One region of the Marinobacterium aestuarii genome, then DNA from elsewhere that is predicted to be linked to it. Evidence: predicted binding sites of a transcription regulator. Region 1 holds the regulator's gene; each other region holds the start of a gene.
What was found. Region 1 encodes sigma-54, which starts transcription at its own class of promoters, with help from an activator protein. Its sites were predicted from a motif close to TGGCACNNNNNTTGCTNT; they were not measured.
Positions count from the first base shown of each region.

Region 2: A8C75_RS19665 (formate/nitrite transporter family protein) is a predicted target of sigma-54. The motif match lies at 4,527-4,544, and genes of this name have one in related genera.
Region 3: speB (agmatinase) is a predicted target of sigma-54. The motif match lies at 4,318-4,335, and genes of this name have one in related genera.

Region 1 covers NZ_CP015839.1:1,311,291-1,319,089, forward strand. The annotation lists gene ptsN (PTS IIA-like nitrogen regulatory protein PtsN) at 7-465, opposite strand; gene hpf (ribosome hibernation promoting factor) at 484-774, opposite strand; gene A8C75_RS05785 (RNA polymerase factor sigma-54) at 825-2,345, opposite strand; gene lptB (LPS export ABC transporter ATP-binding protein) at 2,498-3,226, opposite strand; gene lptA (lipopolysaccharide transport periplasmic protein LptA) at 3,223-3,729, opposite strand; gene lptC (LPS export ABC transporter periplasmic protein LptC) at 3,716-4,294, opposite strand; gene A8C75_RS05805 (KdsC family phosphatase) at 4,298-4,849, opposite strand; gene A8C75_RS05810 (KpsF/GutQ family sugar-phosphate isomerase) at 4,849-5,823, opposite strand; gene A8C75_RS05815 (ATP-binding cassette domain-containing protein) at 6,199-7,008, shown strand; gene mlaE (lipid asymmetry maintenance ABC transporter permease subunit MlaE) at 7,012-7,794, shown strand; gene mlaD (outer membrane lipid asymmetry maintenance protein MlaD) at 7,796-7,799, shown strand, end outside.
Region 2 covers NZ_CP015839.1:4,488,295-4,496,093, reverse strand. The annotation lists gene A8C75_RS19690 (TRAP transporter substrate-binding protein) at 1-126, shown strand, start outside; gene A8C75_RS19685 (TRAP transporter small permease) at 272-706, shown strand; gene A8C75_RS19680 (TRAP transporter large permease) at 703-2,013, shown strand; gene A8C75_RS19675 (LysR substrate-binding domain-containing protein) at 2,191-3,072, opposite strand; gene A8C75_RS19670 (MFS transporter) at 3,172-4,347, shown strand; gene A8C75_RS19665 (formate/nitrite transporter family protein) at 4,764-5,588, shown strand; gene A8C75_RS19660 (bifunctional protein-serine/threonine kinase/phosphatase) at 5,640-7,358, shown strand; gene cynS (cyanase) at 7,430-7,799, shown strand, end outside.
Region 3 covers NZ_CP015839.1:2,398,990-2,406,788, forward strand. The annotation lists gene A8C75_RS10555 (aldehyde dehydrogenase family protein) at 1-74, opposite strand, end outside; gene A8C75_RS10560 (5-guanidino-2-oxopentanoate decarboxylase) at 91-1,713, opposite strand; gene A8C75_RS10565 (YjiH family protein) at 1,819-3,228, opposite strand; gene speB (agmatinase) at 3,309-4,265, opposite strand; gene A8C75_RS10575 (sigma-54 interaction domain-containing protein) at 4,499-5,920, shown strand; gene A8C75_RS10580 (LysR substrate-binding domain-containing protein) at 6,058-6,942, shown strand; gene A8C75_RS10585 (ACT domain-containing protein) at 6,954-7,481, opposite strand; gene A8C75_RS10590 (sodium:solute symporter family protein) at 7,594-7,799, opposite strand, start outside.

The DNA.
Region 1 (7,799 bases):
TTGTACTCAGTGCGATGCCAGACGCAGGGCAGTATCGAATAGCTGCTGGTCAGAAGTGGTATCGCGAAGCGCTGTCAGTACTTCTGCGCGGCTGAAGAGTTCGGCCAGCATGGCCAGGGTTTGCAAATGTTCATCGCTGGCCTCGGAGGGCACCAGCAGTACAAAAAGAAGGTCCACCGGCTGGTTGTCGATGGCGTCAAAATCAATAGGTTCAGCGAGCTTGATCATCATGCCGCTGGCCTGGGTAGCGTTCTCAAGCCGGCAGTGTGGAATGGCGATGCCGCTGCCAATACCGGTGCTGCCAAGCCGTTCCCGGCCAATCAGGCCGCTGAAGATTTCTTCAGCGGCCAGCCCTTGTGCCTGCTCGGCGATCAAGTTACTGGCTGTTTCCAGTACACGTTTTTTGCTGCCCCCATCAAGGTTGCAGAATGTCAGAGCGGGGGTCAGCAGTTCATGCAGATACATGGGCTTATTTGTTTACCGTTATTTGTGGTTTTTGGTTTTTTCTTTGTGCTTGATGATTTGACGGTCAAGCTTGTCGGTCAGACCATCAATGGCGGCGTACATGTCCTGGTGTTCGTGAGTCGCAAACAACTTGCCTCCTGCAAGGTGAACATCGGCTTCGGCCTGCTGACGCAGCTTTTCTACACTCAGGGTAACCTGGACATTGGTGATGTTATCGAAGTGCCGCTCAAGCTTGCCGAATTTACTATGTACATACTCGTGCAGTGCATCGGTAAGTTCGACGTGATGTCCTGTGATGTTGATCTGCATAGTTTTCTCCTAGTCAACAGCGGCGAAAGATCGCCTTGTTTGCATCTCAATTAAACCAGACGCTTGCGCTCATTAGAAGGTGCAATATTCATTGCTTCACGGTATTTCGCCACTGTACGCCTGGCGACTTGAAAACCCTGCTCGTCAAGCAGCGTGGCGATCTTGCTGTCGCTCAGTGGTTTGGTGGTACTTTCCGCTGCCACCAGGCGCTTTATCAGCGCCCGAATGGCGGTGGAAGAGGCGGCGCCGCCGTCGCTGGTACCGACGTGGCTGGAGAAAAAATACTTCAGCTCGAAGATGCCCCGGGGGGTGTGCATGTACTTCTGGGTGGTGACCCGGGAGATTGTGGACTCATGCATCTCGACGGCCTCGGCGATGTCATGCAGCACCAGCGGCTGCATGGCCTCTTCGCCCTGCTCGAGAAAGCCCTCCTGGCGAACGACGATTTCCCGCGATACCTTCAGCAGGGTTTCGTTGCGGCTCTGCAGGCTCTTGATGAACCAGCGTGCTTCCTGCAGGTGGTTCTTCAGATAGGTGTTGTCGGAGCTGTTGTCGGCGCGTCGGATCAGATCCGAGTACTGGGTGTTGATGCGCAGGCGCGGCGCTGTGTCGGGGTTGAGCGCGACCGTCCAGAAGCCCTTGACCTTGGTGACCACAACATCGGGTATCACATATTCGGCGGTGCTGGTGGTGATGCTGGCGCCGGGCTGTGGGTTCAGGCTCTGAATCAGCAGTATGACTTCCTGCAGCTGGTGTTCTTTCAGCCTTGTGCGGCGCAGCAGCTGTTTGTAATCCCGGCTGCCAAGCAGCTGGATAAACTCGCTGACCACGCGAATTGCTTCCTTGCGCCAGGGAGTCGACTCCGGTAGCTGACGCAGCTGAATGGCCAGGCATTCGCCCAGATCCCGGCCGCCGACGCCGGCGGGATCGAACTGCTGGATACGGTGCAGTACGGTTTCGATATCGTCGGAGTCGACGTCTTCGAAATCCTCCGGGTTTTCCTGCTTGAAGTGTTCCAGCAGTTCATCCAGAGATATACGCAGGTAACCGTTGGCATCGATGCCATCGACAATGCCTGTGGCGATAAAACGGTCCAGGTCGCTCATGGGTGTCAGGTTAAGCTGCCACTCCAGATGATCCTGCAGCGTTTCCTCCGCCGTATCATTGGACTCCATGCTGCCGTCGTCATCGCGGGCCGGGCCGCTGGGCTGGCTGCTCTGAAAGGTGTCGTCCCAGGAACTGTCGGTGCCAAGCTCCTCGGGGATGTCGTCATTCCAGCTGTCTTCGGCCTGGGGGCTGTCGTCGCTGGCGGAGTTTTCCGCACTGGCGCGTTCGCCCTCGCTCTCGCTGGCCTTTTGTGGCGCCTCGGAGTTCTGGTGCTCGTTGTAATCGGCATCCGCTGCTTCGTCGTGATCCTCGTCGGAGGACTCGAGCATGGGATTGTTTTCGAGCGCTTCCTGAATTTCCTGCTGGAGGTCGAGTGTCGACAACTGCAGCAGGCGAATGGCCTGCTGTAACTGGGGCGTCATGGTCAGGTGCTGACCAATTTTTAGGTGGAGCCCTTGCTTCATAGAAAGACTGCGTTATCTGTGGGAGTGGGTCGAGTTGCTGTGCATTATATGCCTAACCGGGGGCGGGCGTCGTCTATCTGTCAGGCAGACTGAAGAAACACCGCCGCGGTGGTCATGCAGCGCCAAAAAAAGAGATATCACCCAGTCCGGGCTTAAAGCCTGAATTGTTCGCCCAGGTAGGCGGCCTTGACCTGCTTGTTGGCGATGATGTCCGCCGGTGTGCCCTGGGCCAGAATGCCGCCTTCGCTGACGATATAGGCGTGTTCGCAGATGTCGAGGGTTTCGCGCACATTGTGATCGGTGATCAGGACGCCGATGCCCTTGGTCTGCAGGTGGCGGATGGTGTTCTTGATATCGTTGACCGAAATGGGGTCCACCCCGGCAAAGGGCTCGTCGAGCAGAATAAAGGTCGGCTCGGTGGCCAGGCAGCGGGCAATCTCGACCCGGCGACGCTCGCCGCCGGACAGCGCCATGCCGAGGCTGTCGCGGATGTGCACAATGTGGAATTCTTCCAGCAATTGCTCAAGACGCTGCTCGCGGCCGGCGCGGTCAAGATCCTTGCGGGTCTCGAGGATGGCCATCAGGTTGTCACGCACGCTGAGCTTGCGAAAAATGGACGCTTCCTGGGGCAGGTAGCCCAGTCCCTTGCGGGCACGGCCGTGCATCGGCAGGGAGGTGATGTCCTGGTCGTTGAGCAGTACCTGGCCCTGATCGGCGTTAACGAGCCCGACAATCATGTAGAAGCAGGTGGTCTTGCCGGCCCCGTTGGGGCCCAGCAGCCCCGTAATCTGGCCGCTTTTCAGGCTCAGTGAAACATCCCGTACAACGGCCCGGCCCTTGTAGCTTTTGGCCAGCTGGCGCGCTTCCAGTGTGCTGGTCATTGCGCCGCCCCTTTGGGCTGGATGACCATCTGCACACGGCCCTGGCCGCCTTCGCCGCTGAAGGCGTTGACCAGGGATTTGTCGAGGTTGTAAACGATCTTCTGCCCGGTAAAGGTGTCTTTCTGCTGCACCACCCGGGCCTTGCCGGTGATGGTGATTTCCTGGCGATTGACCTGGTAGTCCATGCGCTCGCCATAGGCATTGGTCACCGGCTTGTCTTTGGCCGCCTGTTGCTCGAACTTGACATCCCCCGTGGCCAGAATGCGATTGACGCCGGATTCGCTGCGGTGCAGGTCAACATTGCGGGCGTTGATTTTCAACGTGCCCTGGGCAATCTCGACATTGCCGCTATAGGTGGTGATGCCGGTGTTGTCATCGATGGTGGCGGTGTCGGCGCTGACATGGATCGGCTGGTTGCGATCGGTCGGCAGGGCCAGACTGGTGCCGGAAAGACTCAGGGACAGCAGGGCTGCCAGCCAGAGGCGGGTATTATTTGGTTTCATAGCGTCCCTCGACATCGGACAGTAGCTCGACTTGGCGGCTATTCAGGTAAGCCTTCATGCCATTGGCCCGGGTTTCACCCCCCTGGCTGAACAGCGTGACGGCGGTGTCTGTTTCGATAAATTGTTCTGATGGCATCAGGGTCAGTGCTTCGGTTTCCAGCCGCAGCGGTGTGCTGCTGGCGCCTTTGTCACTGCTGCTCTGTACGCGCACGGCGCCGTTGAGCCGGACCTGCTCGTCACTGTCCTGCATCCGGCCCTGCTGGGCGCTGATCAGCACCTCGCCCCGACTATCGTTGCGAAACAGCACTATGTCCGGCGTCCGGGCGCGCAGTTCGCCGGGCTGCGGGTAGTGTTCGAGCTGCGGCGATCTGAGCTCCTGATGCAGCTGTCCGCGGGCATCGAACTGGCGAATGGTGGCATCGCGCAGATAGTAGTCCGTATCGGCGCTGCCTGGTGTTAGCTCGGGTGCTGCTGCCTCAGTGGGGGCGCGATCGGCCCCCCAGTAAAGCAGTATTGGTGCCAGCAGGGCGGTGGCGAGGATAAGACGCGTCCGGCTGCTCAACATGATCTAGAGGTACTCGCTAATAAGGGACTCGAGCTGGCCACGGGCGCTGAGTATCTGCTCGCAGAATTCGCGTCCCGCGCCTGCGCCGCCTGCCCGCTGGGTGCACCAGTGTGCATGCTGCAGCATCAGCGGATGGCCGTTGGGAACTGTAGCGCCAAAGGCGACGGCGCGAATGGCTGCAAGATCCGGCCAGTCATCGCCGATATAGGCGGTGGTGTCGCTGTCGTGCGCCGTCTGGGCCCAGATTTCCTTGAGTGCGACCAGCTTGTCTTCACGCCCCTGCAGCAGATGGGTAATGCCCAGTGCCTTGGCACGCATTTCCACCTGGGGTGAGCGGCGACCGGTAATAATGGCGGTTTCGATGCCGGCCTGCTGCAGCAGCTTGATGCCCAGGCCGTCCAGGGTATTGAAGCTTTTTACTTCGGAGCCATCGGGGAGGAAATCAAGATGACCGTCGGTCAGCACGCCGTCGACGTCAAACACCGCCAGGGTAACCTTGCGCAGGCGTTCAACCAGTTCACTGGGTAGTGACGCAGAGGGGTTGTAAAGGCTCATCAGATCACTCCTGCCTTGAGCATGTCGTGCATGTTCAGGGCGCCGACCGGGCGACGGTTCTCGTCCACCACCAGCAGGGCGTTGATCTGGCGTGACTGCATCACCTGCAACGCCTCGGCGGCCAAAATGCCGGCGGCGACCGTGGTGCAGTCCGGTGTCATGACCTCGCTGATGGGCGTGTTCTTCAGGTCGATGTCGCGATCCAGAGTGCGGCGCAGGTCACCGTCGGTAAAGAGACCGCACAGGCGGCCTTCGCTATCGGTCACCGCGGTCATGCCCAGGCGCTTGCGGGTTACTTCCAGCAGCGTCTGATTAATCGAAGTATCGCTGCTGACGCAAGGGATATCGTCGCCGGTGTGCATCAGGTCGCTGACCTTGAGCAGCAGGCGGCGCCCCAAACTGCCGCCGGGGTGGGAAAAGGCAAAGTCTTCGGCGCTGAAACCGCGGGCTTCCAGCAGGGCGATGGCCAGGGCATCTCCCATCACCAGCTGAGCCGTGGTGCTGGACGTTGGCGCCAGGCCCAGGGGGCAGGCTTCGCGCTCGACACCGATATGCAGGCTGGCATCCGAGGCCTGGGCCATGGTGGAGTTGGGGTTGGCCGTAATGCTGATCAGGGGGGCATTCATGCGTTTGATCAGGGGTAAAATGGTCACGACTTCAGAGGTTTCGCCGGAGTTGGATAGAGCAATAACCACATCCTTGCTGGTAATCATGCCCATATCGCCGTGGCTGGCTTCACCCGGGTGAACAAAAAACGCCGGGGTGCCCGTGCTGGCGAGGGTTGCGGCTATCTTGTTGCCGATATGGCCGGACTTGCCCATGCCGGTCACGATCACGCGGCCCTCGCAGCCAAGCAGCAGGTCGCAGGCGCGGGTGAAATCGCCGTTCAGGTGATTGAGCAGGTCGGATACAGCGTCACGCTCCAGTTCGATGGTGCGGCGTGCGGTGCTGAGATAGTCGAAGGGTTCGCTCATCGAATTCGGCCTTGCGGGTTGTTAAATGGTCGTGGCTTTCAAAATACGCACAGTGTACAGCAGTGCCGGTCACAGTGCCGCTCAGAGCAGGGCCGGATTTTCGGCACTGAATGCATGACGGAGCGGCACGGACAGCTCCCGGCAGCGGCCTGGATCTGGCTGCACACTAAGGCACAGGCCCCGTGGCAGGCTGCGCAGGGCATCTATTAGAACAGAATGGCAAGTCCGTGCAAGCGTGGAGCCGGAAATCAGGCCCTGTGGGCGCCGTTGCCTAAGTAAAATTTCCGGTTTGTGCGCCGCAATGATATATTTCAGCCTTTTAATCTGCCAGGGCGAATATCACGGCAGGCTCAAGGCTGACCTGCTGCTTCATATATGGAAAACATCGAAGATTTCACAATCAATATCAGTAACCTGAGTTTCTCCCGTGGTGAACGTAGCATCTTCCGCGATCTGAACATGCAGATCCCGCGCGGCAAGATCACTGCGATCATGGGGCCTTCGGGGACAGGTAAAACCACCTTGCTGAAACTGATCGGGGGCCAGCTGCTGCCCGATACCGGACGCATTGAGCTTGAGGGTGACAATATTCCCACGCTGTCGCGGGCGGACCTGTTCGAGGTGCGCGCGCGCATGGGCATGCTGTTTCAGAGCGGAGCCCTGTTCACCGACATGACGGTGTTCGAGAATGTGGCCTTTCCGCTGCGGGTGCATACCGATCTGCCTCAGGACATGATCCGTGATGTGGTGCTGATGAAGCTGCAGGCCGTGGGTCTGCGCGGTGCCCAGGATCTGATGCCCAGCGAACTGTCCGGTGGCATGGCGCGGCGCGTGGCGCTGGCGCGGGCCATAGTGCTGGATCCGCATATCGTTATGTATGACGAACCCTTCACCGGGCAGGACCCCATCGCCATGGGGGTACTGGTCAATCTGATCCGGCGTCTGAACCAGGCGCTGGGGCATACCAGCATTATCGTTTCACACGACATTCAGGAAACCCTTGGTATAGCTGATTACATCTATCTGGTATCGGGGGGTTCGGTGATTGCCAGCGGCACTCCGGCCGAACTGCGGGCCGATGAGTCCGAACAGGTGAAACAGTTTATGCACGGGTTGCCGGACGGTCCTGTAGCATTCCATTTTCCGGCCGGTGACTACCAGGCCGAATTGATGAAAGGGTCGTAAAGGATGCTGGATCGCCTTCAGGCGCTGGGCCATATCGGACTGGAAGGGCTGTCTGCCCTGGGCCGCTCCGGGTCGCTGCTGGCGCACGTACTTATCGCGCGACCCCAGCCCATGGTGATGTTTCCGCTGCTGCTGAAACAGATCTACTTCGTGGGTGTGTTGTCGCTGGTTATCATTCTGGTGTCGGGCACCTTTATCGGCATGGTGCTCGGCTTGCAGGGCTACACCATCCTGGTCAGCTATGGCTCCGAACAGGCCGTCGGTCAGATGGTGGCGCTGAGCCTGGTGCGCGAGCTCGGCCCCGTGGTCACGGCACTTTTGTTTGCCGGCCGGGCAGGGTCTGCCCTCACGGCCGAAATTGGCCTGATGAAGGCCACTGAGCAGTTGTCCAGTCTGGAAATGATCGGGGTTGATCCCTATCGGCGTATTATCGCTCCGCGTTTCTGGGCCGGTTTTATTTGTCTGCCAATCCTGGCAGCCATTTTCTCAACGGTTGGTGTCTGGGGCGGAGCCCTGGTGAGCATTGACTGGCTGGGGATATATGAGGGTTCTTTCTGGGCCAATATGCAGCAGTCGGTGGACTTCTATGACGATGTCCTCAATGGCCTGATCAAGGCGGTGGTATTCGGTTTCGTGGTGACCTGGGTGGCGGTATACCAGGGCTATGACTGCGTGCCGACCTCCGAGGGGATCAGCCAGGCGACAACGCGTACCGTGGTGTATGCGTCGCTGTGGGTACTGGGGCTCGATTTTATTCTCACCGCTTTGATGTTTGGAGAGTTTTAGGATGC
Region 2 (7,799 bases), 3.2 Mb from region 1:
GGTCAGATTCAGTTGCAGGAATTCGCCAATCGCGAGCAGTTGCTTGAACTCGTAACGCCTGTACAGGATGAGTATGCAGCCGAGCTGGGTGCTACGGATCTTCTGGCCGCCATCCGCGCCAAGTAATCCCTGTCGGGCTCCGCGGCTTGCGGCCGCCGGAGTCCGATCTCATCCTGGCCGTTTTTACGGTCAATTGTCGTTCAGGATTTCACTATGCTGGGACAAGTGCTGGATAACCTCTGTCGGGTGTTGCGGTATTGATGGAGCCCTGGTGGGCGCTCTGGCGATTCCCGTGGGCATGCAGGTCATTTCCCGTTACACCGACATTCTCCCGGTCTATCTCTGGACCGAAGAGCTTTCGACTTTCATTTTTGTCTGGGTTGTCATGATCGGCTCCGCCATCGCGGTCTGGGATGGCAGCCACTTTGATGTGCGGGTGCTGCCCGATGCGATTAAGCCGGGCTGGCGTTTGCTGCAAAAGGGCATAGCGCTGGGCTTCGTACTGATCTTTGCGGTGCTCTTTGCCTGGTACGGCATCGACTATGCCAAATTTGGCTTCATTCAGCACTCAGTGATGATGCGTGCCAATCTGATGATTACTTATATATCAGTGCCAATCGCCGGTACGCTCTGGGCACTGTTCGCGGGCTATCGCTTATACGAGGCGGTTGTTGAATACCGTCAATCTTCCGAGGTTACGCCATGATTGTTTCGACCGCGCTAGCCTGTGCGCTTCTGGTGGGCGGTTTCATCCTGCTGGTTGCCATCCGCGTGCCCGTTGCCTTTGCGCTGGGTATTGCCACTATTCCTGTCGTGATGCTCGATATGCGCCTGACGCCCTTCATCATCATGGATCGGATGTTCCAGTCCTATAACTCCTTTATCCTGCTGGCGGTGCCGTTCTTCCTGCTGGCGGCAAACCTGATGAACTCCGGCAAGATCACCGATCGGCTGATCGAACTGGCGCGGGTACTGACTGGCTGGATGCCGGGCGGGCTGGGGCATGTCAATGTGGCAGTGTCGATGCTCTTTGCCGGTATCTCGGGGTCGTCTACCGCCGATGCCGCCGGTTGTGGCAAGATTCTGATTCCTGCCATGGCGAAGGAGGGCTACGACAAGCGCTTTGCCATTGCGATCACTGCCTGCTCATCCGTAATGGGGGTGATCATTCCGCCCAGCATCCTGATGGTTGTCTGGGGCGGTGTGATGTCGGTGTCGGTGGGCGCGCTCTTTCTCGCCGGTGCGATTCCGGGCTTCATGATAGCCGCAGCGCTGATGGCCACCGTTTACGGTTACGCCAAGGTGTATGGCTATCCGACGGCGGGGCGTCCGACCTTTGCTGAGTTTGTATCTGCCTTTAAGAGTGCAGCCCTGGCGATGCTGACACCGATACTGGTGATCGGCGGCATCGTTGGTGGCATTGTCACGCCGACCGAAAGCGCGATTATCGCTGCGGTCTATGCGCTGATTCTTGGCATGTTCGTCTATCGCACGGTCAGTGTGCGGGATCTGGGCGGAATTCTTTACGATACCGGGCGCTTTGCATCCATCTCGCTGTTCGCCATAGGCACGGCCTCGGCCTTCGGCTGGATGCTGGCCTTCTACAACGTGCCCCGGCTGATCGTTTCCACCATGACCAGCATGCAGTTCGGCACCTTTGGCACCTCGCTGGTGATAGGTGCGCTCTTTCTGTTTTTCGGGCTCTTTATTGATGCCATTCCCACCATCATCATCCTGGGGACAGTGCTGCTGCCGGTGGCGCTGGATGCGGGCATTCACCCCGTCGTCTTTGCCATTATCGGCATAGTGTCTCTGGCCTTTGGGCTGGTAACGCCGCCTTACGGCCTTTGCCTGCTGATTTCTGCGTCCATTGGTGGCATGAACGTGGTGCAGGTACTGCGGGATGTGGTGATTATTCTGGTGCCGATGCTGCTGATCCTGCTGCTGATTATCTGCTTCCCCGAGCTCGCGCTCTGGTTGCCGAAAATGCTGCTGCCGGACACCTTCAAATAAGACTGGGCACCAGTCATAGACCAACTTATCGTGCTGCGATTTTTTGCGCCCGGCGAATCATTCTCCGGGCGTTTTTTTATGCATGGGCGTATTTATCGTTATTTTCTCCTGCAATAACGACATTTCCACCCTCCCTGGCGGTCATACTGCCAGTACATGGGCGAGATTTTGAGCGGTTTAAAGCGAAAGCCTGGGCTGGAAAAAATCGAGAAAAGCGCTGATGCGTGCCGACAGTGCCGTGTTGCGATAGTAGACGGCGTTAACCTGCTCGCGCGGGTGGGGTGACTGTATCTGATCGGTGAGCAGCGGGATCAGGCGTCCTGCGGCGAGATCGTCGGCGACCATGAAGTGGGACAGGCTGGCGATGCCCTGGGATGCCAGGCACAGCTGGCGAATGACTTCGCCGCTGCTGGCCGAGACGGCTGCATTGATGGGCATACCGGTGCCCACCGGCCACTGATTGAGGCTGGCGGGGGAGGTGAAGCCGATACAGTCATGTTCGGCGAGTTCCGCCGCGGACTGCGGCGCCGGGTGAGCCGCAAGGTAGGCGGGGCTGGCCACCAGGTGCAATCTGGAGCGCCCAAGAAAACGGGCATGCAGGCTGGAATCCTGCAGCTCGCCGATACGGATGGCGACATCGGTGCGTTTTTCGAGCAGGTCGATAAAGCCCTCGCTGGTGGTGAGTTCCAGTTCGATCTGTGGATAAGATTCGCGGAATGCCCGAATGTGGGGCACCAGCTGATGCAGCATGAAGGGGCTGGCGGCATCGATGCGCAGGGGGCCGGCCGGTGCCTGGTGACGCAGGCGCAGCTGTTCCTCGGCACCTTCGAGCTGAGCCAGCCCCTGGCGCACCTGGGCGACAAAAATTCGCCCGTCTTCGCTGAGTTCAACCCGCCGGGTGGTGCGGTTGAGCAGGGTCGTGGTCAGCTGTTGTTCCAGCCGGGTCACTGCGCGGGAGGCCCGCGCCACCTGAATGCCCAGTAGCTCGGCGGCGGTGGAGAAACCGCCGCTATCGACCACGGCCAGCAGTATTTCCAGATCATCGGATCGGCTTATCATTGTTGTTTCTGCAAATATGTTTTGATATTTATGGCGTTTATTGAAAAAGTATTGCGCCGCACAATGCAGGCCGTCAAGTATTCATTCTGGAGACGGCTCATGCCCCTTGCCTTGCTGGCGCTGACACTCAGCGCCTTTGCCATTGGCACCACCGAATTTGTGATCGTCGGATTGGTGCCCACCATCGCCCAGGACCTGGGCGTTTCACTCCCTTCGGCCGGGCTGCTGATCAGTCTTTATGCGCTGGGCGTTGCCATAGGGGCGCCGGTGCTTACGGCCCTGACCGGACGCTGGAACCGCAAGACAGTGCTGCTCAGCATCATGGCGCTCTTTGTGCTCGGTAACCTGCTGGCCTGGATGGCGCCGGGTTACAGCTCGCTGATGAGTGCGCGCATTCTGACGGGCCTGGCCCACGGGGTGTTTTTCTCCATTGGCTCCACCATTGCCACCGGTCTTGTGAGCAAGGACAAGGAGGCGAGTGCCATCGCCATCATGTTTACCGGCCTGACCGTGGCGCTGGTGACCGGGGTGCCGCTGGGCACCTGGATCGGACAGCATTTTGGCTGGCGCGCGACCTTCCTGGTGGTGTCGCTACTGGGGGCTTTGGCGCTGATCGGCAGTGCGTTACTGGTTCCGGGCAATCTGAAGCAGCCGGCGGCGGCGACAGTGTCACAACAGCTGGCGGTACTGAAAGAGCCACGCCTGCTACTGGTCTACGCCATGACGGCGGTGGGCTATGGCGGCACCTTTGTGGCCTTTACCTACCTTGCGCCCATTCTGCAGCAAGTCTCGGGCTTTGAGCCCAGCGCCATCGGCCTGATCATGCTGGTTTATGGTGTCTCGGTGGCGGTGGGCAATATCTGGGGCGGCCGGCTGGCTGACCGCCTGGGGCCCATTGCTGCGCTGAAAATTATTTTCGCGGCGCTGGCACTGGTGCTGCTGGTCTTCACCTTCAGCGCGGCCAACCCGATTACGGCGGTACTGACAGTCCTGATCTGGGGCGGCTTTGCCTTTGGCAATGTGCCGGGCCTGCAGGTATATGTGGTACAGCTGGCGGAAAAATATGCGCCCCAGGCGGTGGATGTAGCCGCAGGGCTGAATATCGCCGCCTTTAACGTCGGCATCGCCCTGGGCTCGCTCATCGGCGGCGTTATCATTGCCGATATGGCACTCACGGATACCGCCTGGATAGGTGCCCTGATCGTGCTGCTGGCACTGCTGCTGACCCGCTGGTCGGGTGCGCTCGATGCGCGTGCGGCGGCGGCGGGTGTTTGAGCCTGGCCGCTGTCTGCTTCACGGCATAAAGGCGCGCTTTTGCGGTGCAATTGCAGCACTTGATGCACCTTTTCTGTCCGCAGGCGAGGGCTTGAGGCCCGCTGACAGGAGCAGGTCTGGGCGCGCTGCGGGCGCCAGAGAGGCTGTTTACGCGGCCTGTAACGCTGATGAAACAGCTTAGGCACGACTATTGCTCTATCCGGTATGAGTTTTAGGTGGATTGCCATTGGGCCGCCCCAGACTCCTACAGATTGCGTTTTACGGGCAACGGCGTCCTTACTGAACTGTTTTGGCTGCTCGGTTGTGGGCGCTTTTTTGCGCCTGTTCACACGCAAGTGTCGGAGGCTGCAGGCGCTGGCCAAGGGATTGGACACCAATGCGCAGTGACGTAATTTTCCTGGAAAGAGGCAATAGCTATGGCTTATCTGGTTCCGTCTGAGTTTGTGACAAAGATGGTCGATGCCGGTGAATCCAAGATTCACATGTCGACTCGCGATACGCTGATCAGGGCCTATATGGCTGGGGCTATTCTGGCGCTGGCAGCGGTGTTCGCCATTACTATCGCCGTGCAAACCGGCGTCTTTCTGATAGGCGCCATTCTGTTTCCGGTGGGTTTTTGCATGCTGTACCTGATGGGTTTTGATCTGCTCACCGGGGTATTCGTGCTGACGCCGCTGGCATGGCTGGATCGACGTCCGGGGGTCACCATCAATGGCATCCTCAGGAACTGGGGTCTGGTGTTCGTTGGCAACTTTGCCGGTGCCCTGACCGTGGCCGTGATGATGGCCTTTGTTTTCACCTACGGCTTCAATACGGATCCAGGTGCTGTGGGCGCGAAGATTGCCAGTATCGGTGAGGCCCGTACCCTGGGATATGCTGAATACGGTATTGCCGGCTGGTTCACCATCTTTATCCGCGGCATGCTGTGCAACTGGATGGTGTCCATGGGGGTTGTCGGTGCCATGATTTCCACCTCGGTGAGTGGCAAGGTCATCGCCATGTGGATGCCGATCATGCTGTTTTTCTTCATGGCCTTTGAGCACTCGGTGGTGAACATGTTCCTGTTCCCCTCTGGCATCATCATGGGGGGGGATTTTTCCATCATGGATTACCTCATCTGGAACGAAATCCCTACTGTGCTGGGTAACCTGGTCGGTGGTCTGGCGTTCACCGGGCTGACGCTCTATACCACCCACGTTCGCACTGGCAAGAAACGTGCGGTTCAGACTGTCTCTGTCTGATAGCCGCCAAGCTCCGGTCACTAAAGGTGGCCGGGGCGCCGGGGAATGCCTATGAGCAGTCGCTTGAAAGTATCAGTGGGTCAGTATGCCGATAAGGGCCTTAAGGCCTTCAATCAGGACTTTCACGGCTGTTACCTGCCCACCGAACCCTTGCTGAGTCGCAAGGGGATGGCCTTTGCCATGGCGGACGGGATCAGCAGTAGTGAGCTGAGTCATATCGCCAGCGAAACGGCGGTAAAGAATTTTCTTGATGATTACTTCTGCACCTCGGATGCCTGGTCGGTACAGCATTCGGTGGAGCGTGTCGTGACGGCCTGCAACGCCTGGCTGCACAGCCAGACGCTGAGCAGCCCCTACCGATTCGACAAGGATCGGGGCTATGTCTGTACGCTCAGTGCCCTGGTGCTCAAGGCGACACGGGCACATATCTTTAACGTCGGTGATACCCGTATCTACCGGCTGCACGGCAAGGGTCTGGAGCAGCTGACCCACGATCACCGCCTCTGGGTGTCGCAAACCCAAAGTCACCTCAGTCGCGCACTGGGAGTTGAAGCTCATATCGAATTCGATTATCAGACACGGCCGCTCAGCCTGGGTGATATCTACCTGCTGGCGACCGATGGCGTCTACGAATATGCCGATACGGCCTTTGTACTCGACAGTATTGCCGGCAGCAGTGACCTCGATAGCGCCGCCAGGAGCATCGTCGAACATGCGCTGGATCAGGGCAGCGGGGATAACCTCAGTCTGCAGATTGTGCGCATAGATGCGTTGCCAAAGCCAGGTTCAGCTTCGTTGCAACGGGATGCCGAGGCGCTGGAGCTGCCACCGATACTGGCGGCGGGGGCACGCTTTGATGGTTACAGAATCCTGCGTGAGCTTCATGCCACCAGCCGCAGCCATGTCTATCTGGCGCTGGATGAGGCCAGCAATAGCCGGGTCGTGCTGAAAACCCCGTCCATTGATCTGGGCGGCGACCCGGCTTATCTGGAGCGCTTTCTGATGGAGGAGTGGACGGCGCGGCGTATCAACAGTACCCATGTGCTCAAAGCTGCCCCGCAGAGCCGCCCGCGCCAGTACCTGTATACGGCAATGGAGTTTATCGAGGGCCAGACGCTGAAGCAGTGGCTGGTGGATAACCCCAGGCCCGGGCTTGAAACTGTGCGCGGCATTGTCGAGCAGGTCGCCCGGGGGCTGCAGGCGCTGCACCGCATGGAAATCCTGCATCAGGACCTCAGGCCCGACAACATCATGATCGACAACAGCGGTACGGTGAAGGTCATCGACTTTGGCGCTGCCCGGGTGGCGGGCTTAGTGGAGTCTGCGCCAGACGCACCGCAGGACGCGATTCTGGGAACGGCGTTCTATACGGCGCCGGAGTACTTTATGGAAGAAGTGGGTACACCCTGCTCCGATCTGTATTCCCTGGGCGTGCTGACCTATCACATGCTGTCGGGCGATTTCCCCTACGGTACCGAGGTGTCCAAATGCAGAACCGCATCGGCGCAGCGGCGACTGCACTACGGCTCGGTGCTGCATCATGAACGGGAAATCCCCGCCTGGATCGATGAAACTCTCAAAAAGGCCGTTCATATCAATCCGTACAAGCGCTATCAGGAACTGTCGGAATTCATGGCCGACCTGCGCCAGCCCAACCGGCAGTTCCTCAACCGGGCGCGCCCGCCCTTGCTGGAACGCAACCCGGTACGCTTCTGGCAAGGCGTTGCAGCCATTCTTGCCGGCATAATCGTGGTGCTGCTGCAGCGTTAATCCGGCCTTCAATGATTTCAGGCTTGTTTTAATCCGGTCTATTTCCCCCAAAGATAAAAGAGGACACAGCAATGATCAGCAATCGTGATGAAGTCACCCGAATGATTCTGAGTGCCAAGGTCGCAAAGGGCATTAAATGGACGGATGTTGCCGCGGCAATCGGCTTGTCGAAGGAGTGGACCACCGCTGCCTGTCTGGGGCAGATGACTTTCAACAAGGCGCAGGCCGAGATTATCGGCGAAGTCTTTGGCTTGTCCGATGAAGCCATGGCCTGGCTGCAGGTGACGCCCAGCAAGGGGTCACTGCCGACGGCAGTGCCGACAGACCCGCTGATCTACCGTTGGTACGAGCTGGTGAATGTGTATGGCAGCACCATCAAGGAGCTGATTCACGAAGAATTTGGCGACGGCATCATGAGTGCCATCGATTTTTCGATGGACC
Region 3 (7,799 bases), 1.1 Mb from region 1:
GGATTAATCACCGCCAGGGTTTTGCCGCAGCGGGGGGCGACCCAATCACCGTTAATAAAGAGCTTGTCGTACATGGGTGTGCTCCTGGCGTCAGCCGTGGGTAAACGCGGTGATGAAGTCGGCATCTTCGCGAACTTCAATGATCGTCGGGCGCTTGGCCGCAGCTGCAATTTGCAGTTGCTCGCGCAGTTCATCAAAGCTCTGTGGCGCAACCGCATGGCAGCCAAAGCCCCGGGCGATGGTGAGGAAATCCGGCGTATAGATATCGACACCGATGGTGGGGATATTGCGGTTTTCCATATAGCGCTTGATCTCGCCATAGCCGCTGTTGTTCCACAGCAGCACTATGACGGGCGCACCGGCTTCAACCGCCGAGGCGAGTTCAGGCAGGGTGAACTGGATGCCGCCATCGCCGATCAGGGCCACCACGGGGCGTTCGGGCAAGGCCAGCTTGGCGCCGATCGCCGCCGGAAGGCCGTAGCCCAGGGTGCCGTAGCCGGTGGATGAGTTAAACCAGCTGCGCGGTGATTCGGCCTCGTACAGATGGTTGCCTGAGTACACCGGCTGAGTTGAATCGCCGGCAATGATCACACCCGGCAGGGTCTGCTGGATGGTTTCCAGTACCCGCTGCTGGGCGCGAAAGGGCTGTGACCAATCCTGTTCGAATTGGGCTCGCAGGGCCTGCACGCGCTGAGCCCCCTTATCGGCGGCGCTAAAGCCGTTGCGTTCAAGTTGCAGTCTAAGGGCAGCCATGGCCAGGCCGGCATCGCTGAGAATGGCGATGTCGGCGGGGTAGTTACGGTTCAACTGTTCGGCGTCGATATCGATGCGGATCAGTGGGCTGGGGATGCTAAAACCGCCATCAAACACCACATCGTAATCGGTCTCGCCAAGCTCCGTGCCGATGGCCAGCACAACGTCGGCGTCGCGTACCATTGCCCGCACCGGTTCCAGTGACTGGTTAGATCCCAGTGACAGAGGGTGTCCGGGCATGAGTACGCCCTTGGCATTGATGGTCAGCAGCGTGGGTGCATCCAGCATCTCCACCAGTGCCCTGGCATCACTGGCGGCATCGCTGCAGCCACCGCCGAGCAATACCACGGGGTTGCGGGCCTGTTGTAACAGTGCGGCGGCCTGTTCGATTGCCGCGGGTGCCGGTGCCGGTCGGCTTGGCAGCGCGGCGACAGTACGACGGATATGATCCGCCGGGGCCGTAATGACATCCAGCGGGATCTCGATATGCACCGGCCGTGGGCGGGCGCTGGCGAAAATAGAGAAGGCGCGGGCCAGTACGTCCGGCAGCTCGTCCGGGCGCATCAGGGTATGGCTGAAGGCGGTGAGTCCGGATATCAGCTGGCGCTGATTGGGCAGCTCGTGCAGCCGGCCACCGGCCAGCCCGAGTTCATGGCTGTGATTAACGCTGGAAATCACCAGCATGGGGATAGAGTCGGCATAGGCCTGTCCCAGAGCGGTGGCGATATTGGTCATGCCGGGGCCTGTGATGATAAAGCAGACCCCGGGCTTGCCGGTGACACGGGCATGGCCGTCGGCCATGAAGCCCGCCCCCTGTTCGTGGCGCGGGGTGATATGGCGGATGTCGGTATTCGGCAGGCCACGGTACAGCTCAACGGTGTGGACACCGGGAATGCCAAATACGGTGTCTATGCCGTAGGCTTCCAGCAGTTCAACCAGGATTTCTCCACAGGTACTCATCGGTCTCTCCAACATAGGTTTGGCAGGTGAAGACAGAACCGGGGCCCGCAGGCCCCGGTTGTCGGGCGCGGGCCCCATGACTGCGGGCCTGCGCCTTGGTCTGGATCAGAACACCAGGGTGTGGGCGATCAGGGCGATGATCGGCAGGGTAATCAGGGTGCGCAGAATAAAGATCGCGAACAGTTCCAGCAGGTTCAGCGGAATTTTCGACTTTAACAACAGCACGCCAATTTCGGACATGTAAATCAGCTGTGTCAGGGAGACGCTGGCGATGACGAAGCGCGTCAGTTCGCTTTCAATGCCCTTGCCCAGTACCGCCGGCAGGAACATGTCGGCAAAACCAACCAGCATGGTCGGTGCGGCGGCGGCGGCTTCGGGTATGCGCAGCAGCTCCAGCAGCGGAATAAAGGGGTAGGACAGCCAGGTGAAAACCGGCGTGTATTCAGCCAGTGCCAGGGACAGGGTACCGATGGCCATCACCAGCGGCAGCAGGCCAAACCAGATATCGCTGACGTTCATCAGGCAGTTTTTGCCCAGAGCTGCTGGCCCTGGTGCTGTGGCGGCACGGCGTACGGCCTGTTCCAGCCCCCAGGAAAACAGTGAATGTCCCTCTGGAAGTTCTTCCTTGATCTGTTTGCCGGTGGCTTCGTGGTATTCGTCTTTTTTCCAGCTCAGCGGTGGCAGGCGCGGGGTGATCACCGCGGCGATCAGACCTGTGGCCACAACAGTCAGGTAGAAGGGGACGAAGAGGTGCTCCAGCCCGATAACATTGGCGATCAGCAGGCTGAAGGCGATCGAGGTAATGGAAAAGTTGGTGGCGATGACCGCCGCTTCGCGCTTGGAATAGAATCCCTGTTCGTACTGCTGGGTTGTGATCAGTACGCCCACGGTGCCTGAGCCCAGCCAGGAGGCCACGGCGTCAATGGATGAGCGCCCCGGCAGTTTGAAGAGCCAGCGAAATATATTGCTTGCCAGGGTGCCGATAAATTCCATAAAGCCGAAGTCGACCAGAAACGGCAGCAGAATTGCGGCGAAGAAAAAGAAGGTGATCAGCATCGGCGTCAGATCTATCAGCATCACGCCGCCGGTATTGCGGTTCCAGATCCATTCGGGGCCGACCTCAAACAGGGTCATGGCGGCGAAGGCTGCGCCGAGCACGCGCAGCGCCAGCCAGACTCCTTTGGGCGTGAAGACTTCGGCCAGGGCACTGTCCCGCTGCGCCCAGCGGGGCTTGAATGCCGCTGCGAAGAGGGCGATGACGGCGGAGAGCACGAGCAAGGCGGTGGCAAAGGCGGGCAGGTAATCCTTGGTTGAGGCCTTGAGCATGTCAGCCACGACCCCCAGGCCGATGGTGACCTTGTCGTCGACCACGACCGGGGTGAGGAAAAACAGTATGCCAATCAGGGATGGGATAATGAATTTCAGGTAAGCGTAAAGGCTGTGCTTGGGACGGGGGCCGTTGCGATCGCTCAGTAGAACGCTGGCGGCTTCCTGTTGGTCCAAATGTTGATTCATCAGGAGATTCCTTGAATATTGTAGTTATTGTCTCAAATTCCGACAGGCGCCGTCAGGGTTACGCCTGTCGGGAGTGAGTGCTACTTGTCGTAGCGTACGCCTGGCATTACGCAGAGCATTTCGAACAGCAGGTTGGCGCCCAGCAGCGCGGTGTTGCCGGTGCTGTCGTAGGGCGGGGAGATTTCCACCATGTCGCCGCCGACAATATCGAGCCCGCGACAGCCGCGGATGATTTCCAGCCCCTGGGGCACGGTCAGCCCTGCGATCTCGGGGGTGCCGGTACCGGGCGCATAGGACGGATCCAGGCCGTCGACATCAAAACTGATGTAAACGGGGCCACCGCCGACCTTGGCGCGGACTTCTTCCATCAGCGGGGTCAGGGACTTGTGCCAGCAGTCCTCGGCTGGGACCACACGAAAGCCCTGGTCACGGGACCAGTCGAATTCATCGGCGCTGTAGCCGGTGCCGCGCAGGCCAATTTGCACCACGCGGTTGCAGTCCAGCAGGCCTTCCTCGGCGGCACGACGAAAGGGCGTGCCGTGGGCGATTTTCTCGCCGAACATCTGATCGTTGATATCGGCGTGGGCATCCACATGCACCATGCCAATGGGACCGTATTTCTTGCGTAGCGCACGCAGTATCGGCAGTGCGATGGTGTGGTCACCGCCGAGGGTCAGCGGCTTGCAGTTGTGTTCCAGCACCTCGTCGTAGAACTCTTCGATGATGTCCATGCTTTTGAGCAGGTTGAAGGTGTTGATCGGCACGTCGCCGATATCGGCCACTTGCAGACTTTCAAAGGGGGCGGCAAAAGTGGCGACATTGTAGGGCCGCAGCATGCGGGATTCGTCGCGAATCTGGCGCGGTGCCAGGCGGGCGCCCGGACGGTTGGAGGTACCAATATCGAAGGGCACACCAATAAAGGCCACGTCCAGGCCTGCGGCGGTTTCCTGGGCCGGCAGGCGCATCATGGTGGCGGGGCCACCGAAACGGGGCATTTCGTTACCGCCAAGGGGCTGGTTGAAGCGGGAGTCCGACATAGGGTTACCTTTTATTCTCTGTGTTCAGATCAGTGGAGTTATGTCGTTGTACACAGCGAAAACCGTGCCAATAAATAATACTCATATATTTCAAGGTATTAGATGTTTTTGATTCATTTATGAATTAATGAGGTCTATTTTGTAATTCTAAATTGAATTAAAATTCAAAACTGAATCGTCGTGTTCTGCACAGAACAGTGGCTGTCGCCAACACACAGAAAGGAGGGAGCTTGATGACGCAGAAAACCACGTCTGTGGCTGACGCTGAGCTGGACCTGGTGCTGGAGAAATCCCGTGACAACATCATGATCACCGATGGCGAGGGTCGCATTCTCAAGGCAGGCAGCAAGTGCGCCGTCATCTATGGGCGCGAAATCGACCAGATGCTCGGGGGCTCAGTCTACGACCTGGAACGCGAGGGTGTGCTCAAACCGTCGGTCTCGGCACAGGTGCTCAAGACGCGCCGGGCGGTGCAGCTGATGCAGACGACCGAGACCGGCCGCACCGTGATGGCGGAGGGTTTTCCGCTGTTTGATGCTCAGGGCGCGCTCTATCGCGTCATCAGTTTTTCCCAGGACCTTACCGATCTGCAGCTGCTGCAGCAGGAGTACGAGCTGTTGCAGCAAAAGCTGCAGCAGCGCAGCGTTGCCCACGATGCCGAGGTCATACAGGCGCAGGAGCTGACGTTTAAAAGCGCGCAGCTGAAGGAACTGTACGCCCTGCTGCAACGGGTGGCGCCCTCGGATGCAAACCTGCTGATGCTGGGGGAGTCCGGTGTCGGCAAGACGGCCTTTGCCCAGCTGGCGCATCACTTGAGTCCGCGCAGGGAGGGGCCTTTTATCGAGGTTAACTGCAGTGCTATCCCGGAAAACCTGTTCGAGTCGGAAATGTTTGGCTATGCGCCGGGCTCCTTTACCGGCGCGTCACGACAGGGCAAACCCGGACTGATTGAACAGGCGCACCAGGGCACCCTGTTTCTTGATGAAGTGGGCGATCTGCCACTGTCGATGCAGGTCAAGTTGCTCAAGGTGCTGCAGGATGGCAAGGTCACGCGCATTGGCAGTACCGAGCCCAGGGTGCTGGACTTCCGTCTGATCAGTGCCACCAATCAGCCCTTGCAGCAACAGGTGGAGGCGGGGCATTTTCGGCTGGATCTGTACTACCGGCTCAATGTGGTGCCTGTCACCATTGCGCCGCTGCGCGATAGGCCCGAGGACATTCCGCTGCTGCTGGAGCGCGTGCTTGAACGCCTCAACGCCCGCTACCAGCAACACAAGGTGCTGGACAGCCGGGCCCGGCATCAGCTGATTCATTATGCCTGGCCTGGCAATGTGCGGGAGCTGGAGAATGTGCTGGAGCGCTTCTATGTCGCAAGCCCAGGCACGGTAATTCACTACGAGGGGCCCGACCCTGTGCCCAGTGTCAGCGGCACCGCTGCTGCGCCTTCGTTGGCGTCCGGGCAGCCCGCATCAGTCTTGGAATCCGGGGATTTCAGCTCATTGCCCGAGGCGCTGGACGCCTTTGAAAAGCAGTTGTTGCAGCAGGCCCTTAAACGCTGCAGCACCACCTATGAGCTGGCCGACTACCTGGGTATCAGCCAACCGACGGTGTTCCGGCGGCTGCGCAAGCATGGCTTGCAGGTACGTAAAGACTAGTGTGGGCAAGGCAAGGCGCGCAGGTCTGCAGTGCTTATATCAATTCTAAATGGTGGCGCCGAGCACATTTTATTTGTTAATGTCGTGATCTGGGCGGACCTTTCCGCATGGTTGTGAAACTGGCGTGAGAATATTGCATGAAAAATCTGCCGATGGATTTGCTGCGCACCTTCGTCACCATCAATGATCTGGGCGGTTTTACCCAGGCGGGGGAGGTGCTCGGGCGTTCGCAGCCTGCGGTCAGTCTGCAGATCAAGCGGCTCGAGGAACTGGTGGCGCTGCAGCTGTTCAATCGTAGCCAGGGGCTGCGTCTGACCGAAGAGGGGCAGATGCTCTACGGTTATGCCCGCAAGATACTGGACCTTAACGATACTGCGGTGTCGCAGCTGATGACCCCGGCGGTGAGCGGCTCGGTGCGCCTGGGTATCCCCAATGATTTCGAAGTGTCTTTCCTGCCCATGATGCTGTCGAAATTCTCCCGCGCCTATCCCAACGTGATGCTGGATGTCAGCAGTGATTTGAGTGTTAACCTGCGGCGGGATTACCTGCGCGGCGCCTACGATATGGTGATGAGCATGGATGAACATCCCTCGTCCGAGATTTTGCAGGGGGATGCCATTGTCGAGCCGCTGACCTGGGTTAGTGGCCCTGGTTTTCAGCTTGACCCGGCAGAGCCGGTGCCTCTGGTGCTCTATCCCAAGGGTTGCGTCTATCGCCACAATGTCACTGAGGCGCTGAACAAAGCGGGCATTGCCTGGCGTATTCTGTACTGTACCTCGAGTCTGTTGGGGATACAGTCGGCCATCGAAGCCGGGCTTGGCATCAGTGCCCTGGCCAGCAATACGGTGCCGGGCGTGCTGCGGGCCGACAAGGTGCTTGGGCATCTTCCATCCCTGGGGGATGTAACCATTGGTTTCAATTACGACGTGGCAAGCCTGTCGGCCGCCAGCGCCCGCCTGCTGGAATATCTGCGCCAGGGGCTGCAACAGAGTCAGCTGTATCAGCCGCCACACCGGGTCTGACGGGCTCTCGCTTAGGCCTGCTGCAGATCTTCGGTGTTGAGATCAAGCTCGAGGCCGCGGGCCAGGCGATGCAGTGCAGAAGTCAGGCGTAGCGGCGACAACTTGCGGGTGAGTCTGGCGTGGATGCGGGCATGAAAACCCTGTTCGCCAAGCAGGGGCGCGGCGACGAAATGCTGATTGTACTGCTCGATTCTTGCACCGTGGCTTTCCAGAATCTGACGGATCTCGTGATCCAGCCCAAGGCGAAAGTTGCCCCTTACCGCCAGCGATAACTGTTGGCCGCCGGGCGACAGGGTCTCCAGAGTCTGGCGGGTGACTATATGCAGCCCCTGAGCACTGAAGCTTTCGAGGCGTTTCCAGGCCCAGTCGGCGTGTGTATCTGGCAGCTGCATTTTCATCAGGCCGCTGATCCGGCCATCCATCACTGCCAACTGGCGATCCAGTAACAGGCCTTCACTCAGGGCAATGGTTTCACTGAACTGTTGCAGCAGGTCGGGACAGTCGGGGCCTGCCAGGGTAATAAGCCAGGTGGTATTCATTGGGCGTTTTCCGTTTGTCTTGGGTGGTAAAAGTCAGTAAGGGCCCGGCTCTTGCGAGCGGGCCCTGGCATATCAGAGGTTTAGGTTCGTAAATGTTTGAGTTGTGACTTATCTAGTTCTGGGGCTGTTGCTGGGAGAGACCCGCTGACTGCGTTCTGGGTGATCTTGCGAAGGTCAGCTGGCTTACGGCAACGTACATGAAGCTCGATACCGCACAGCCGATCAGTGGTCCTTCAACCCAGCCCAGGTCCGTAAACAGCAGGCAGCCGCCGCTGGTGACAAGGCCCGAGAACATGGCCGCCAGTGCGCCGTAGCTGT